One region of the Mesorhizobium sp. M0491 genome, then DNA from elsewhere that is predicted to be linked to it. Evidence: predicted binding sites of a transcription regulator. Region 1 holds the regulator's gene; the other holds the start of a gene.
What was found. The regulator LexA, encoded in region 1, represses DNA repair genes until DNA is damaged. The targets are predictions, from matches to a motif close to TGTTCNNNNTGTGTTCNG.

Region 1 (8,064 bases):
GATCTTGCGGGCATCGTCGGTGAGCAGAAGGGCCGCCTTGTCGTCGATCGGCAGCGGTCGCGTGGCAAACAGGAAGGCCGCGCCGTCGACGAGCTCGACCAGCGTCTTGGCGCGCTCCTTCAGGCCCGGAAGCGCTGCCAGCAACTGCGCCTTGGTGCTGTCCTTCAGGCGTGCTGCGATCGCCGGGCCACCTTCGAGATAGGGCAGGGTGGCGATGAAGATGTCGAACAGCTCGGCATCGCTCATGCGGCGCATATGCGCGCCGTTGATCGCTTCCAGTTTGGCGAAGTCGAAGCGCGCCGCGCCCTTGTTGACATCGCCGATGTCGAACCACGAGATCATATCCTTGATCGACATGATCTCGTCGTCGCCATGGCTCCAGCCAAGGCGCGCCAGGTAGTTGAGCAGCGCCTCCGGCAGGTAGCCCATGGCGCGATAGGCCTCGACGCCAAGCGCGCCGTGCCGCTTCGACAGCTTGGCGCCATCGGCGCCGTGGATCAGCGGGATATGCGACATGGACGGCACGTCCCAGCCCATGGCGTTGTAGATGACGGTCTGGCGGGCGGCATTGGTCAGATGATCATCGCCGCGAATGATGTGGGTGACGGCCATGTCATGATCGTCGACGACGACGGCATGCATGTAAGTGGGATTGCCGTCCGAACGCAGGATGATGAAGTCGTCGAGATCCTTGTTGGGAAAGCGCACGTCGCCCTGGACACGGTCATGAACGATGGTCTCGCCTTCGGTCGGCGCCTTGATGCGGATGGCGCCCTTGGCGCCTGCGGGCGCCTCTGAGGGGTCGCGGTCGCGCCAGCGGCCGTCATAGCGGGGCGGCAGCCCCTTGGCTCTGGCAGCCTCGCGCATGGCCTCCAGTTCGGCTGGCGTGGCATAGCAATAATAGGCCATGCCCATGCGCACGAGCTCCTCAGCCACCTCGCGGTGGCGCGGCGCACGCTCGAACTGTGACACCGGCTCGCCGTCCCAGCTCAGGCCAAGCCAGGAAAGCCCGTCGAGGATGGCAGCCGTCGCGGCTTCATTGGAGCGTTCACGGTCGGTGTCTTCGATGCGCAGCAGCATCGTGCCGCCAGTGTGCTTTGCATACAGCCAGTTGAACAGCGCCGTGCGCGCGCCGCCTATGTGCAGATAGCCGGTGGGCGAGGGGGCAAAACGGGTGACGACCTTGTCGGACATGGAACTCTCGGAAACCATCTGAAGCGGGGTGCGGTTGCGCGGACTTTCGCGCGCCCGGCGTTCATGTAGCATAGGGTGTCGAGGGCGCAAGGGGCAGACCCGATGGCTGGACGAGGCTGGGGCTCGGATCAGGGCGAGGACGCTGCCATCGGCGTCAGCGAACGGTCCCTCTTTGCGCCTCTGCCATTGCCATCGCCCCTCCTGCCGGATCCCGGCCAAGCGCCGTTACAAGCGGATGTCGCCGCCTCTGTTCCTGTTGCCGAAACCGGCAGGATCGTTCGCGTGCGCCGGCAAATCAGCCTGACATCACTGCCTCGCCTGCGCCACAGCGTGAACACGGCGGCGAGCCTGGAACTCGACCGGGGCGTGGCCTTCCTGCTGGTGCCGGTCTGCCTGGCGATCGGAGCGATCGGCTATTTTTCGCTGGCGGCGGAGCCTGACTTTGCGAGACCTGTCGCGGTTGTCATTCTGACGGGGATCTGTGCGCTGGTCTCGCGTTCATGGTCAAAGACCCATCTGTGCGCCATGGCCGCACTTTTGTGCGCCCTAGGACTGCTTGCTGCCAAGGTCGAGACGTGGCGTGCGGGCACACAAATGTTGGGCTCGGAAATTTCGACGCAAGTCACCGGCCGCGTCGTTTCGCTCGACCGTATGGAGAGCGGTCGTATCCGGTTGACCATCGACGTGATCTCGACCGCCAGGCCGAAACTGCGCTATGCGCCGGAACGTGTGCGGCTTTCGGCACGCAAGATCCCGGCTGACGTGACCGCCGGCTCCCTCATCACCGGATATGCCAAGCTTTTGCCGCCGACCGGGCCGGTGCGGCCGGACAGCTATGATTTCTCCTTCGACAGCTATTTTGCCGGCATCGGCGGCAGCGGATTCTTTCTCGGCAATCCAAAGCTTGTCGTTAGCGACGATGGCGACATGCCGCTGTCGGCCCGAATTTCCTCCAGTGTGGAAAAAGCCCGTGAAGGTATCGCCGACCATATCAGGGCCAGCGTCGGCGGCGCCGAAGGCGAGATCGCCGCGGCGCTCATCGTCGGCGTGCGCGCCGGCATTCCCGATGAGATCAATGAGGCGATGCGACGTACCGGCATCTACCACATCATCTCCATTTCGGGACTGCACATGGCGCTGGTCGCGGGCACCATCATGGGATTGCTGCGCGGCGCCTTCGCCTTGTTTCCCGACTTTTCCGCGCGTCGCCCGGTCAAGAAGTATGCCGCTGCCGCCGCGCTGTTCTCGATCGCGGCCTATCTCATCATCTCTGGAGTCGTCGTTGCCGCCGAGCGCAGCTTCATCATGCTGGCGGTGATGCTGATTGCCGTGCTGTTCGATCGAGCAGCACTCACCATGCGCAATCTGGCGATCTCGGCGATCGCCGTCATCGTGGTGTCGCCGCATGAGGTGGTCGGCCCGAGTTTTCAGATGTCGTTCGCCGCGACCGCGGCTCTGGTCGGCGCCTATGCCGGCTGGGCCGATCACCGCGCGGGAAAAGCAAGGCCGCCGCCGCCAAAGCGATCCATGCCCGGTTTCCTGACGCGAAAGTTCGTGCTGGCGGCAACCGGCCTTGCCATGACCTCGATCATCGCCGGCAGCGCCACGACGCTGTTTGCCATCTGGCATTTTCAGCGTGTGTCGCCGCTCAGCCTGTTTGCCAATCTCGCGGTTATGCCGATCGTCACCGTCGTCATGTTCCTGGCCGTCGCCAGCGCGCTGCTGATGCCTTTCGGATTGGATTGGCCGGCTCTCTACCTGATGGGCAAGGGCCTGACGATGATGATCGCCATATCGGGCTGGATCTCCGAGCGTTCGCCTGTCGATGGAGTCGGGCTGATTTCCCAACACTCGGTCCTGCTGGTGGCAATTGCCCTGGTCATCGCGACGATGGCGACAACTTGGCTGCGGCTCGCTGCTCTGCCACTCGCGCTGGCAGGCTTGCTGACCGTCTCGGATACGCGCACGCCGGATGTGCTGATCTCGGAAGACGCCCGGCTGGTGGCGTTGCCGATCGGTGGCGGCGAGCTTGCCGTCAGCCGGGAACGGCCGAACGAATTCACCGTCGACAACTGGAAACGCGCCCTGACATCAGAAACCATCGTCGTGCCAGAGGTGTTCGACAACAGCGATGGGCAATTCGATGTCGCGGATGCCGTTGATCTGCCGCTGGGATCGCCGTTTTATTGCTCCTCAGGCGTTTGCGTGGCCAGGCACATGTCCGGTGCGATCATTGCCTATGTCGAGGACCGCAAGGACACCTGGAAAGCCTGCGGCTTCGCCGAGCTGATCGTCATCAATGACGCCACCGCGTATGACGCCTGTCACAATCCGCTGGTTCTCGTCATCACCAAGCGGCAACTGGCTCGCAAAGGCAGTGCCGCGGTCTTCTTCGATCGCCAATCGGCGACCACGCCGGCGACGATCAGCTTCGCGGTGGACAGCCCATATCGGCCCTGGCACACGCAACGCAAATACTCTCGTGAGGCAAGGGGGCTGGCACCCTTCAAGAAACCGGAGAAGCCAGCGGCCAACCCACAGCCGCCTCAGTAGCGGCGGATCAGGCCGACGAGCTTGCCTTGCACCTTGACCCTGTCCGGGCCGAAAATACGGGTTTCATAGGCCGGATTGGCGGCTTCGAGAGCAATCGAAGCGCCCTTGCGGCGGAACCGCTTCAGCGTCGCTTCCTCTTCATCGACCAGCGCCACGATGATCTCGCCGGGGCTCGCCGTGTCGGCATTGCGGATGATGACGGTGTCGCCGTCGAAGATACCGGCCTCGATCATCGAGTCTCCCTTGACCTCCAGCGCATAGTGGGCGCCGCCCATGATCATGTCCGGCGGCACCGAGATCGAATGCGTCTGATGCTGGATGGCATCGATCGGCACACCGGCGGCGATACGGCCCATGACCGGGATCGACACGGCGGAGACCGCATCGTCATCATTGCCGGGCGAGGGCATCCGCGAAGGCGCCGGCTTGATCTGCCGGCCAAGGGCGCCACCCTGACCGAGACTGCCCTGGATGACGCTTGGCGAAAACTTCTTTGCCGCGTTGAGACCGGGCGCGATCGAGTCCGGCAATCGCAGCACTTCCAGCGCGCGTGCCCGGTTGGGCAACCGGCGAATAAAGCCGCGCTCCTCAAGTGCGGTGATCAGCCGATGAATCCCGGATTTGGAGGCAAGGTCAAGCGCCTCCTTCATCTCGTCGAAGGATGGCGGAATGCCGCTCTCCTTCAGGCGTTCATGGATGAACATCAGCAGTTCATGTTGCTTGCGCGTCAGCATGGCGGCCCCCAGGTTACCTGAAACCAGAATCGAAAAACAAACCCAGAACAAACCCTATCTGTTCCAGTTGTGTTCTGCAACCGTTTAAAGTTTAATGAATTTGTTAAGGCTGCTGAAATTATTTGGCGCTTGCCAGCGGGTCGCGATCAACAGGCGCTAGGCACGGCGATGCGCCTGCTCACATTGAAATTATTATGGTTAATGACCTGTGGCTCATCCTCGACCCAAGGCTTGGCATTATTAGTCTATCGACCTCCACAAAGGACGATATCAATCTTCGGGACGTTCGTTTGCCGTGAACGAAACGGAGCCAAAACGCCAACGTCTGTTGGCATTTGTGGCTGGAAATTCAGCCCTCCGTCATCTGCCAGGCAGTGAGGGCGGCGGCGGTGGATCGCGGGGATCGTTGCGTCAGGTAACGGCTTCCTTGACCGCGAAACGGCGGTCCTTCCATGCGCCCGTGCGCAGAATATCCTCCAGCACCTCAACCGCCAGCCACACATCCTTGTAGCCGACATAGAGCGGCGTGAAGCCGAAACGGATGGTCGATGGCGCACGAAAATCACCGATGACGCCGCGCTCGATCAGCGCCCGCATGATTTGATAGCCGTGATCGTGAAGGAACGACACCTGGCTGCCGCGCCTGGTCGCGTCGCGGGTGGTCTCCAGCGTGAGACCGTAGGCGCCGCACCTGGCTTCGACGAGCTGGATGAACAGTTCTGTCAACGCGACACTCTTCTTTCGCAATGCCGCCATGTCGACGTCATTCCAGATGGCAAGCGCGCCTTTGAGCGCCCGCATCGACAGGATCGGCTGAGTGCCGCACAAAAAGCGGCGGATGCCGGTGCCGGCAACATAACCCCGTTCGAAGGCAAAGGGCCGCGCATGGCCCCACCAGCCGCTGAGCGGCTGGCTGATATCGCCGTGGTGGCGCTGCGCGGCATAGATGAAGGCCGGTGCGCCCGGACCGCCGTTGAGGTACTTGTAGGTGCAGCCGATGGCGAAATCGGCATTTGCGTGATCGAGCTCGACGGGCAGGGCGCCGGCGGTGTGGCAAAGATCCCAGACGATCAGCGCTCCGGCCGCATGAGCTTTGCGCGTCAGCGCCGCCATGTCGCGCAGTTCACCCGATTTGTAATTGACGTGATTGACCAGCACCACCGCGACGTTTTCGTCGATCAGCTCTTCGATGGTCGGCGCGTCGACACCCGCGAGGCGCAGCAGGACGCCATCCCGGGTCGAGGCCACGCCTTCGGCGATGTACAGGTCGGTGGGAAAACTGTCACCTTCGGCGACGATGGCCGACCGGCCGGGCCGCATCTCCAGCGCCGCATGCAGCACCTTGTAGATGTTGGTCGATGTCGTGTCGCAGACAACGGTCTGGCCGGCCGCGGCTCCTATCAGGCGTCCGAGCTGGTCGCCGAGTTCGATTGGCATCTCGAACCATCCGGCGGTGTTCCAAGCTCGGATGAGATCCTGGGCCCATTCTTGGGTCGCCGCCTGCTGCAGCTCGCTGAAAACGGCATGAGACGCTGCCCCCAGTGAATTGCCGTCGAGATAGATCATCCCCTCCGGCAGAATGAAACGGTCGCGCATGGCCCGCAGCGGATCCGTGGCATCCATCGCTTCGACTGCGGCGAGATCAGGAATTCCACTCATGGTCGGTCAGTCCCCGGTTGTTCGCGAAGGGTTTTCCGCCACAGCGCGTCCCCTCAGTGTGCCTGTTCTCATTTCGATGATGTCAGAGCCGGGTGCGGACCGTCCACAGTTCCGGGAACAGCACGACCTCGAGCATTTTCTTCAGATACGAAGCACCCGACGTGCCGCCGGTGCCGCGTTTCAGGCCGATGATGCGCTCCACCGTGGTGACATGATTGAAGCGCCAGCGGCGGAAATAATCCTCGAAGTCGACCAGCTTCTCGGCCAGTTCGTAGAACATCCAGTAGCGCTGCGGATCGCGGTAGATGGTCTGCCAGGCGACCAGCACCTCTTCATTCTCGGTTCGCGTCTCACGCCAGTCCGTGCGCCTGGCATCGGCACCGATGTCGAATCCGTTGCGCGCCAAAAGCAGCAGTGCCTCGTCATAGAGCGACGGCTCGGCCAGGATCGCTTCCAGCTTCCCGCTCAGGTCGGGCCGATGCTTGTGCGGCCCGAGCATTGCCAGGTTTCGGTTGCCGGCCATGAACTCGATGGCGCGATACTGCCAGGACTGGAAACCCGAGGACTGGCCGAGCGCGTCGCGGAACTCGGTGTATTCGCTGGGCGTCATCGTCCGCAGCACGTCCCAGGCATTGTTCAGCTGCTCGAAGATGCGCGCAACGCGCGACAGCATCTTGAAGCTCGGCTCGAGCCGGTCGGCGCGGATGGAACGGATCGCGGCGCCAATCTCGTGCAGAGCAAGCTTCATCCAGAGTTCAGAGGTCTGATGCTGGATGATGAACAGCATCTCGTCATGCGCCGATGACAGCGGCGTCTGGGCCTCCAGCACTTTCTCCAGGTGCAGGTAGTCGCTGTAGGACATGCGCTCCTTGAACGACATCTGGGCGCCTTCGGACGCCGGATCGTATGGCTCGCTCAATTGATTTTCTCCGTGCGCAGCCGGAAGCGCTGGATCTTGCCGGTCTGGGTCTTGGGCAGAGCGGCGATGAATTTTACTGACCGTGGATATTTATAAGGGGCGATCGTCGTTTTGACATGGTCCTGCAAGCGCTTGGTGGTCAACGCGTCAGGCGCCACCCCCTGCGCCAGCACGACATGCGCCTCGACGATCTGGCCGCGCTCGGCATCGTCTGCACCGATCACCGCGCATTCGGAAACATCCGGATGCGATAACAGTGCTGCCTCGACCTCGGGTCCGGCAATGTTGTAGCCGGCGCTGACGATCATGTCGTCGGAGCGCGCGGCGAAATGGAAGAAGCCGTCCTCGTCCTGCGTGAAGGTGTCGCCGGTGAGATTCCAGCCGTCGCGCACATATTCCTTCTGCCTGTCATCGGCCATGTAGCGGCAGCCGGTCGGGCCGCGCACCGCCAGCCTGCCGGTCGTGCCGCGCGGCACCTCGCGCATCTCGTCATCGACGATGCGCGCCTCATAGCCGCCCACCGGCTTGCCGGTCGACGCAGGCCTCATGTCATCGAAGCGGTTGGAGATGAAGATGTGCAGCATTTCGGTGGCGCCGATGCCGTCGAGGATCGGCTTGCCGGTCTTTTGCGTCCACTCTTCGAAAACCGGGGCGGGCAAGGTTTCGCCGGCCGAAACGGCGACGCGCAGCGACGACAGGTCGGCACCTTCATCCATGGCCTTCAGCATGGCGCGGTAGGCAGTCGGCGCGGTGAAGGAGATCGTCGCTTTGTAGGTCTCGATGATGTGGATCATGTTGGGTGGCGTCGCCTGCTCCAGCAGCGTCGCCGCCGCACCGAAGCGCAGGGGAAAGATAGCGAGCCCGCCAAGGCCGAAGGTGAAGGCCAGCGGCGGCGAGCCGACGAAGATGTCGTCCGCCGTCACCTCCAGGATTTCGCGTGCATAGGCGTCGGCAATGATCAGGAGGTCGCGGTGGAAATGCATCGTCGCCTTCGGAACGCCTGTC
Region 2 (8,064 bases), on a different contig from region 1:
GTGGCCGGCACATCGATGGGTTCGGGCGAGCGGAACAGCCGGATCGGCCGTTCCGGCGGAAAAATGGTTTGTGGCGCCTGCAGCCTGTCCGGCTTCTTCGGCGGCGTGGTCCGGCGCGGCGCTTCGGTGAAGGGGATCGTCGCGACGGCACGCTCCGGCAGATGGCTTTCGACCGCGACCGGCCGGAGAACCGCCCCCTCGCCGAGCCGGGCGCGGATGCGGTCGGCGAACAGCGCGATATCGGCACCGTCGTCGGTCGTTTCGCCAGTCAGATCGGCCTGCTGCATGTCGAAGGTGGCTGCCGCCAACACCGAGAGCCGCACCAGATCGAAACCATAGCCGGCATCGATATCCTGTTCGAGCGCGGCCAACCTTTCATGGAACAGTTTCTGGATCAGCATGGGTTCGCGCATCGGCCGCGAGGTGCCGAGGGCGATGCGGCTGACGGCGCCGTCGACGCGAAAGAGCAGCAGCGCCAGTGTCCTGGCACCCTCGCCGCGGCGCTCGAGATCGGTTTTCAAGGTCGCCGCCAGCATGCCCACCAGCCGTTCGATGTCCTCGGTCAGGGTGACGGGTTCGGCGAGGTGGCGTTCGACCGAAAGCGGCGCGACGGGAAGGCGCGGCGAGACTGCCTCGTCGAGGCGGCCAAGCGCCTGATCGAGGCGCAGGAGCAGCAAGGTGCCAAAGCGGCGGGCGAGCGGCGCGCGCGGTGCCGCCATGACGGCGCCCGCCGTGCGCAGGCCGACGCTTTCCAGGCTGGTGCGGGTCGCCGGTTCGATGCGCAGCGCGGCCAGCGGCAGGGGTGCCAGCAGCGCTTCCTCCTCGCCTGACACAACGATGCGGTCGCCGCAAAACCGTGCCGCCGCCCAGGCCGCGCCCGGCGTCGCGGCAAGCCCGGCACGGACATCGAAACCCTGATGGAAGAAGCGCGACAGGATGTCGTCCAGCATGGCACGTTCGCCGCCGAACAGATGGGTGCAGCCGGTGACGTCGAGAAACAGGCCGTCCGCGCCATCCAGCGCCACCAGCGGGGTGTAGCGGTCGCACCAGTCGGCAAGGCCTTCGAGCAGGCGGCGGTCGGCTTCCGGATCGGCCTCGACGATGTCGATCGACGGATGCATGGCGCGCGCATCGGCGATGCCCATGTCGCGCTTCAGGTGCAGCGCCTCAGCCCGCTCGTCGAGGGCCGAGATGCGCTGTGCGTTGCGGTCGCGATGGCTGATCACGAGCGGCGGGTGAGATGGGTGATCCGACGGCCGGGAACGCCAGGACCGCCCCAGACGCTGGCGCAGGACCCTTTCCGCCGCCAGATAGGGAAACCACAGGGACAGGATTCTTTGGCCGGTTTCTTCCCCCACCTGCTCCTTCGTCGCCCGCTCTTTCGTCGCCCGCTCTTTCGTCGAATGCGCATTCATCGGGATTCCACTCCAGTGTGAATTGTCCAGGCAGGGCCGTGCGGCTCTTGCCGATGGTGAGGGTGAAGGCCGGGCGGCCGATCGAGCCGGCCAGCGGCCCGGCGATGGTGTCGCGCGGCACCGCCGGTGCCGACGTGACGATGAGGCGGACGGGTGCCGCCGTCGGTTCGGGCTCGGCCGCCTGCCGCAGCAGGAACACCGGGCGGCCGGCCGCTTGCGCCCTTGCATGCAGCCGGCGTGTCGCGGTCAGGTCAAGCCGCTGCGGATTGCCGCGAATTTCGAGGATGACCGCGGCGAGCGCCGTCATCCGGGCCGCCTCCTCGGCGACCCACAGCGCATCGACAAGTCTCGGTGCCTCGGAAAACAGCAATTGCTCCGGCTCGATGCCGAACGAGGCGTGAAGCCCCCTGGCATAGGGAAAGCCGGCCTCGCGAAAGATCTCCGATGTGCCGATCCACAGCACCGGCAGCCCCGGCGTTTGCTTGAGGATCAGGCTTGTGAGCGACAAAGCGAAGCCGGCGACGGCCCCGGCATCGCGGGTTTGCGTGCCATGGATTTCGCTCAGGGCGGCCTTCGGCAGGCCGCCGCTCAGGGCGGCGTCGAGGCGCTCGACGCCAATAGGCAGGAACGCATCCGGCAACGCCGCGGCAATGCCACGCCGGACGATTGTGAGATCGGTGTTGACGTCGGCATCAAAGGGCGCGGCGGCCGGCGCAGCCAAGCGCTCGGGCAGCGTTCCCTCGATTTTCGCGATCTGGCGGCGCAGGGCAAAAACAGTCTCCCGCGCCACGGCGGTCATCGCCATGACGGTCAGCTTCCACTCACATTGTTCCTGTTATGTTCCCTATAGATTCCAGAGCGCATCCCAAGAGTCAAGCAGACACATGGGGAATTTATTCCTCTCCGCGCGGATGGCGCAGGCGCATCGGCCCGTGTCATTTGCCGATTACGGTGCGAAAGCCTATATGCCGGGATCAAAGGACAAAGCATGGCCCGCATCTACAAGACCCGCACCTGGCACGACGAACTCTCGCCCTCGATGGACGAAATGGAGTTCCTGGCGCTGGAGGCGTACGCCCATCTGCCGGAGGATTTTCGCAAGCTGACCGGCGAGATCGTTATCCAGATCGCCGAATTCCCGACCGACGAGATCATGGACGATCTGTCGCTAGAAACGCCGTTCGACCTGCTCGGTCTGTTCGAGGGACGCGGCATCGCCGAGCGCTGGAACCCGCAGACCGGCGAAGGCCCAAACCGGATCACGCTCTATCGCCGCGCCATCCTCGACTACTGGTCCGAGAACGAAGAGACGCTGGGCGACATCGTCACCCACGTGCTGATCCACGAGATCGGCCACCATTTCGGCCTGTCGGACGATGATATGGAGAAGATCGAAGAGGCGGCGGAATAGCTGGTTCCTGCGTCGCGTGAAATGTCCATTCCTATCCAGTCGGTCCACAACCCAGCGGCGGCAAGGGTTTCTGGGATCCCGCTTCAGATAGGTTGGTCATTCGGCTGATGAAAAGATGCAGCGCCTTGCGCACGGCGAGCGATGGCGGCTCGGACGGATGCCACTCCGGAAAATGACCATCAACCACCATTCGTGCCAACCCATAGACAAAGGCACGAGCGGCAAGAACCAGATGATCGAAATCCGCGTTCGCAGCCAGTTGACCCTGGTGTTGCGCTTGGGTCAGCAGGTCGATCATCTTCCGGCGAATGGCCTCATTCTGACCGCGAAGACTGTCCGACGCGTCGAAATCAATCAGGGTTCGGGAACTGATGATCTGGAAATGCGTGGGATTGGCGATCGCCCATTCCAGATAGCCTTGTCCGATTGCTTCGAAGGCCACGATGGGATCCGCGCTGTCGACTGCTGAAAGTGCATTGGCAACGGCCTCTGTCAGCCGGTTCATGGCCTGTTCGGCGACCGCGGTCAGCAGCGCTGTTTTCGACTGAAAATGCCGGAAGGGGGCGCCGGGGGAAACGCCGGCCCGCTTTGCGGCTTCGCGCACGCTTACATTGTCGGGGCCGCCTTCCTCGACAAGTTGAATTGCAGCATCGATCAACGTGTCCCGCAAATGGCCATGGTGGTAGCCGGTGCGGTGAGGCGTCTTGGCGTTTGCCATCTCTTCTCCTTCGTTTTCGTTCCGGAGGCCTGCTTCACGCATCTGTAGCACGATCCGCGATTTATGTAATCACTGTTTACAATGCAGGCAAGAGCATGTAAGCAGTGATTACAGATGGGATCGGAACAGGCCTGCGGTCTTCGCGGCTCCCGTTTTCCCGGATGAGGAAACGAAGATGCTTGCCAGAACCGCCGAACCCCGCCGTCCGCAATCGCTCATTTCGCTGAGGAGTTCAGCCGAAGAACCTCAGCGCAAGGAAAATTCCACTATCCAGTCGAGCACTCCGCTCTATCGGCTTGCCGCCGTCGCCGGGGTGGGAAGCGCGCTCATTCTTCTGGTCAACGCAGCCAAACGCAGCGCGCTCATCGCGACCACCGATCTGACGCAACTTCTCGCACCGGTCGCCGAGATATTGGCGCTTGGTCTTGTCGTCGGCCTGTTTCTTGCGTTTGGCCGGCGCGCGGGCCTGTTCGGCACCATCGCGTTTGTCATCAACTTCGTTGCACTGGCAAGTTTGGTCGGTGTGGAAGTGGTGATCAATCTCGTATTTTCGAAACTTCCGCTGACAACCATCATCGATCTGCGCGCTGGCCCTCTCGGGCTGGCTCTGGTCGCCAGTTCGGTTCTTTTTCTGCTTGGGACGCTGGCGTTTGTAATCTCTCTTGTCGTTGCAAGAGGCGTGCCGCGCATTCCGCTCGCCCTCTATTTCATTGGCGCGGCGCCTATCGCGCTCCGTGCGTTCGTGCCGGAGTGGGCTCTTGACCTGGGCCTGGTGACGCTTGCGGCAGCCATCGCCTGGCTGGCCGGCTGGCTGTGGATGCGAGCGGAGCCTACCAGTCGCTGAGCTTCGTATCGGGTCCGTATTCCTGGCCGTCTATATCCTTGACCACGGCCTGGCCGCAACGCATCGCTTTGGCCTTCTTGTCGTAGGCATAAGTCGGCGAGCCGAACAGGTGCCAGCCCTTGTTCAGCGCCGCCGTCACCTTGTGGCAGAAGCTGGCATCGTCCGGAGCGGACAGAAAGCGGTAGAGTTTCATTGTTCAATTCCTGTCGTGAGTAGCTATAGCTCGCCCGCATCCATCGAGCATTTATGACCCGATGGCGGCTGCCTTCGCCAGCAGTTTTTCGGCCTGCGCCAAGTGCAGCCGCTCGACCATCCTGCCGTTCAGCGCGATCACGCCCTTGCCGGCATTTTCCGGCAGCGCGAAGGCTTCCTTCACCGAGCGCGCCTCGGCCACCGCTTCCATGGACGGCGCAAAGGCTCGGTTCGCGGCTTCGATCTGGGCCGGGTGGATAAGGCTCTTGCCGTCGAACCCCATGGCTGCGGCTTCCGCGCATTCATGTGTGAAAGCGTCGAGGTCACGAAAATCGTTGGAGACGCCGTCGAGCATGTCGATGCCGCCGGCGCGCGCGGCCAGCACCATCTGCATCAGCCATGGCACGAGGTAGCGTCGATCAGGCGTTGCCAGAATGCCGGTCTCCTTGACCAGATCATTCGTTCCGGCAACGAAACAATTGAGCCGAGAGGCCGGATCACGGCTAAGCTCGGCGATGGCGCCGATGTTGAGCAGCGCCTTGGGCGTCTCGATCATCGCCCATATTTTCACGCTGTCGGGAGCAAAATTGTCGTCGAGCACATCGCCGGCCTCGAGCAGGTCGCGCGGCGTGTCGACCTTGGGCAGAAGGATGCCGTCGGGTTCGCAGCTTGCGGCAGCCAGCAGGTCGTCGGCGCCCCATTCGCTTGATATCGCATTGATGCGGACGATCATCTCGCAGCGTCTGCCAATATGGCTGGCAACGGGATGGCCGGCGAAAATGCTGGCCAGTTTTTCGCGGGCAGTGATCTTGTCGGCCGGAGCGACGGCGTCTTCCAGGTCGATGATGACTGCGTCGCAGGCAAGCTGCGCGATCTTGGCCAAGGCCTTGTCGTTGGAGGCCGGGATGTAGAGCACGGAGCGGCGCGGGCGATAGGTTTCCATGGGTGATCTATGCCGCCTGCGGTTGTTGGAGGCAAGCGCGCAGGGCTGTGCGCCCACCCTCCCCCTTGTGGGGAGGGTCGCTGCGAAGCAGCTGGGTGGGGGCGCGGCGCCGCGCCCGGGCGCCCCGCCCCCCGCGCCGCCGGACCCCCACCCGGACCTGCGGTCCGACCTCCCCACAAGGGGGAGGTAGACGCTCGGCGTCCCGACCCTGCACGAAAACTGCACATGCCTGCGGAAAACCTCCTCGCATCCGCCCCACCCTTTCCCCGTCGGCCTGACAAACAGGCGGCATGCAAAAGCGAGCAAAACCCAATTGGTTCCTGCCTCACCGGCTGCGCAGCGAAGGCTGGTGGCTGGCCGATCGCCGCGCGCGAACGCCACGGCGATCCTCATTCCCTTTGTCCGCAGAACCCCGCCGGCAATCCGGCCGGACGCCATCAGGAAGGCCAGGTCATGATATCCTTCTTCACCGCCGCGCCGAGCTATTGCAGCCGCTTCGGTGTCGCCATCCTGCTGGCAGCACTTGCGGATTCTCTCTTTTATGGCCAACCCGCCGGCATCACGGTTTTCCTGTTTGCCACCCTGATTGCCGCCGCGGTGGTCGCCGTGCATCCCGCGGCCTTCAGCGACGGCAGGGTCTGGCTCAAGCCCGCCGCCTTGCTTGTCGCGCTGCTGCCGCTGGCTGAAAACGTCAGCACCCTGTCGGTTTCGATCGCGCTGGCGGCGCTGACCGTCTTTGCGCTTTCGCTGAGCGGGCGGCTGCGGCACAGCATCGCCCGCATTGCCGGCCAGATCGCGCTGTTCGGGCTGGCGGCGCCGTTCCGCTTCGCCAATGATTTCATCCGCTGGCGCAAGACGGCGCGCCGGTTCGGCCGACGGCGCATCCGGCTGGCGGCGATCGCTGTCTGGGTGATGCCGCTGACGCTGGGCGCGGTCTTCCTGGCGCTGTTCGGCGCCGCCAACCCGGTGATCGACTACTGGCTGTCGCTGATCGACCTCGTGAGGCTGCTCGATCTTATCCAGCTGGCGCGGATTGCCTTCTGGCTGTTCGTGCTAGCTGCTGTCTGGGCTTTTCTGCGGCCGCGCCTGCCGCGCCTGGTTCGTCGCATCCCGCACGCGGCGCCGGCCGTCAGCGCTCAAGCCGACAAAACCGTCACCACCATCGAAGACATCCTATTCGGCAAGGCCGCCATCCTGCGCGCCCTGATCATCTTCAACGTCCTGTTTGCGCTGCAGACGGCGCTCGACGCCACCTATCTGTGGGGCGGGGCGGCCCTTCCGGACGGGCTGAGCTACGCGGCCTACGCGCATCGTGGCGCCTATCCCTTGATCGTCACCGCGCTGCTTGCCGCCGGCTTCGTGCTGGCGGCGCTGCGGCCAGGCAGCGAGACCTCGGCCGATCCGCTCATCCGCCGGCTGGTCTATGCCTGGGTGGCGCAGAACATCATGCTGGTCATTTCGTCGATCCTGCGGCTCGACCTCTATGTCGGCATCTATGCGCTGACCTATTGGCGCGTCGCCGCCTTCGTCTGGATGGGGCTGGTCGCATCGGGGCTTGCCCTGATCATCGCCCGCATCGCACTGGGAAAATCCAACGAATGGCTGCTGTCCGCCAATCTTCTGACGTTATCTCTGGCGCTTTATGCCGGCTGTTTCATCAATTTTGCAGCGACGATCGCCAACTACAATGTCGACCATTCCCTCGAAATGACCGGCCAGGGCATTCCCCTAGACGCCTGGTATCTTCACTCGCTCGGTCCGGGCGCGTTTCCCGCACTCGATCGGTTCCTCGAGCAGCAGGGCAAGACGGCGGCCGCCGGCACGGACCGCGAACTGGCTGGCGTGCGCGGCAGTGATGAAATCTGGTATCGAACTATCCAGCAGAACTGGCGGGCCTGGAGCTTTCGCGACTGGCGGCTGCTTCGATATCTCGACACCAAGGGGCCGTTCGTGATTCCCTCCGCTATCGAACCTTCCATGCCGGGCCGCTGATCCATGCCGCATCACATCCTCGTCGCCGACGATGACCCGCACATCCGCGAAGTGATCTGCTTTGCGCTGGAAAAGGCCGGCATGAAAACGACAGGGGTGGCCGACGGTGCCGCCGCCCTGCAAGCGATCGGACGCCGGGCGCCGGATCTTGTCGTGCTCGACATCGGCATGCCGGAGATGGACGGGCTGGAGGTCTGCCGGCGACTGCGGCACACATCCGATGTGCCGGTGCTGTTCCTGTCCGCGCGCGACGAGGAGATCGACCGCATCCTCGGGCTCGAAATGGGCGGCGACGACTATGTAACGAAACCATTCAGCCCGCGCGAGCTGGTCGCCCGCGTCAACGTCATCCTGCGGCGCGCCCGCCCGGCGGCGCCCGAACCGGTCGACAACAGGCAGTTTTCGCATGGCAAACTGGCTCTGGCGCCGGCCAGTCACGCTGCCAGCTTCGACGGCAAGGCGCTATCGTTGACAGGAATAGAGTTCTCGATCCTGAAGGGGTTCCTGGCGCGGCCGGCGCATGTGCTCGACCGAGACGCGGTGATGGCC

Region 2: NKI69_RS29935 (ImuA family protein) is a predicted target of LexA. The motif match lies at 2,243-2,260, and genes of this name have one in related genera.

Annotation. Positions count from the first base shown of each region.
Region 1 is NZ_JAMYRE010000008.1:225,144-233,207, reverse strand. Features, by position in the region: gene gltX (glutamate--tRNA ligase) at 1-1,194, opposite strand, end outside; gene NKI69_RS13015 (ComEC/Rec2 family competence protein) at 1,297-3,747, shown strand; gene lexA (transcriptional repressor LexA) at 3,741-4,481, opposite strand; gene kynU (kynureninase) at 4,893-6,140, opposite strand; gene kynA (tryptophan 2,3-dioxygenase) at 6,223-7,059, opposite strand; gene NKI69_RS12995 (AMP-binding protein) at 7,056-8,064, opposite strand, start outside.
Region 2 is NZ_JAMYRE010000031.1:51,913-59,976, forward strand. Features, by position in the region: gene NKI69_RS29930 (DUF6504 family protein) at 1-1,226, opposite strand, end outside; gene NKI69_RS29935 (ImuA family protein) at 1,168-2,220, opposite strand; gene NKI69_RS29940 (metallopeptidase family protein) at 2,404-2,826, shown strand; gene NKI69_RS29945 (TetR/AcrR family transcriptional regulator) at 2,858-3,544, opposite strand; gene NKI69_RS29950 (hypothetical protein) at 3,720-4,388, shown strand; gene NKI69_RS29955 (DUF1737 domain-containing protein) at 4,375-4,581, opposite strand; gene NKI69_RS29960 (HpcH/HpaI aldolase/citrate lyase family protein) at 4,633-5,523, opposite strand; gene NKI69_RS29965 (DUF4153 domain-containing protein) at 5,977-7,515, shown strand; gene NKI69_RS29970 (response regulator transcription factor) at 7,519-8,064, shown strand, end outside.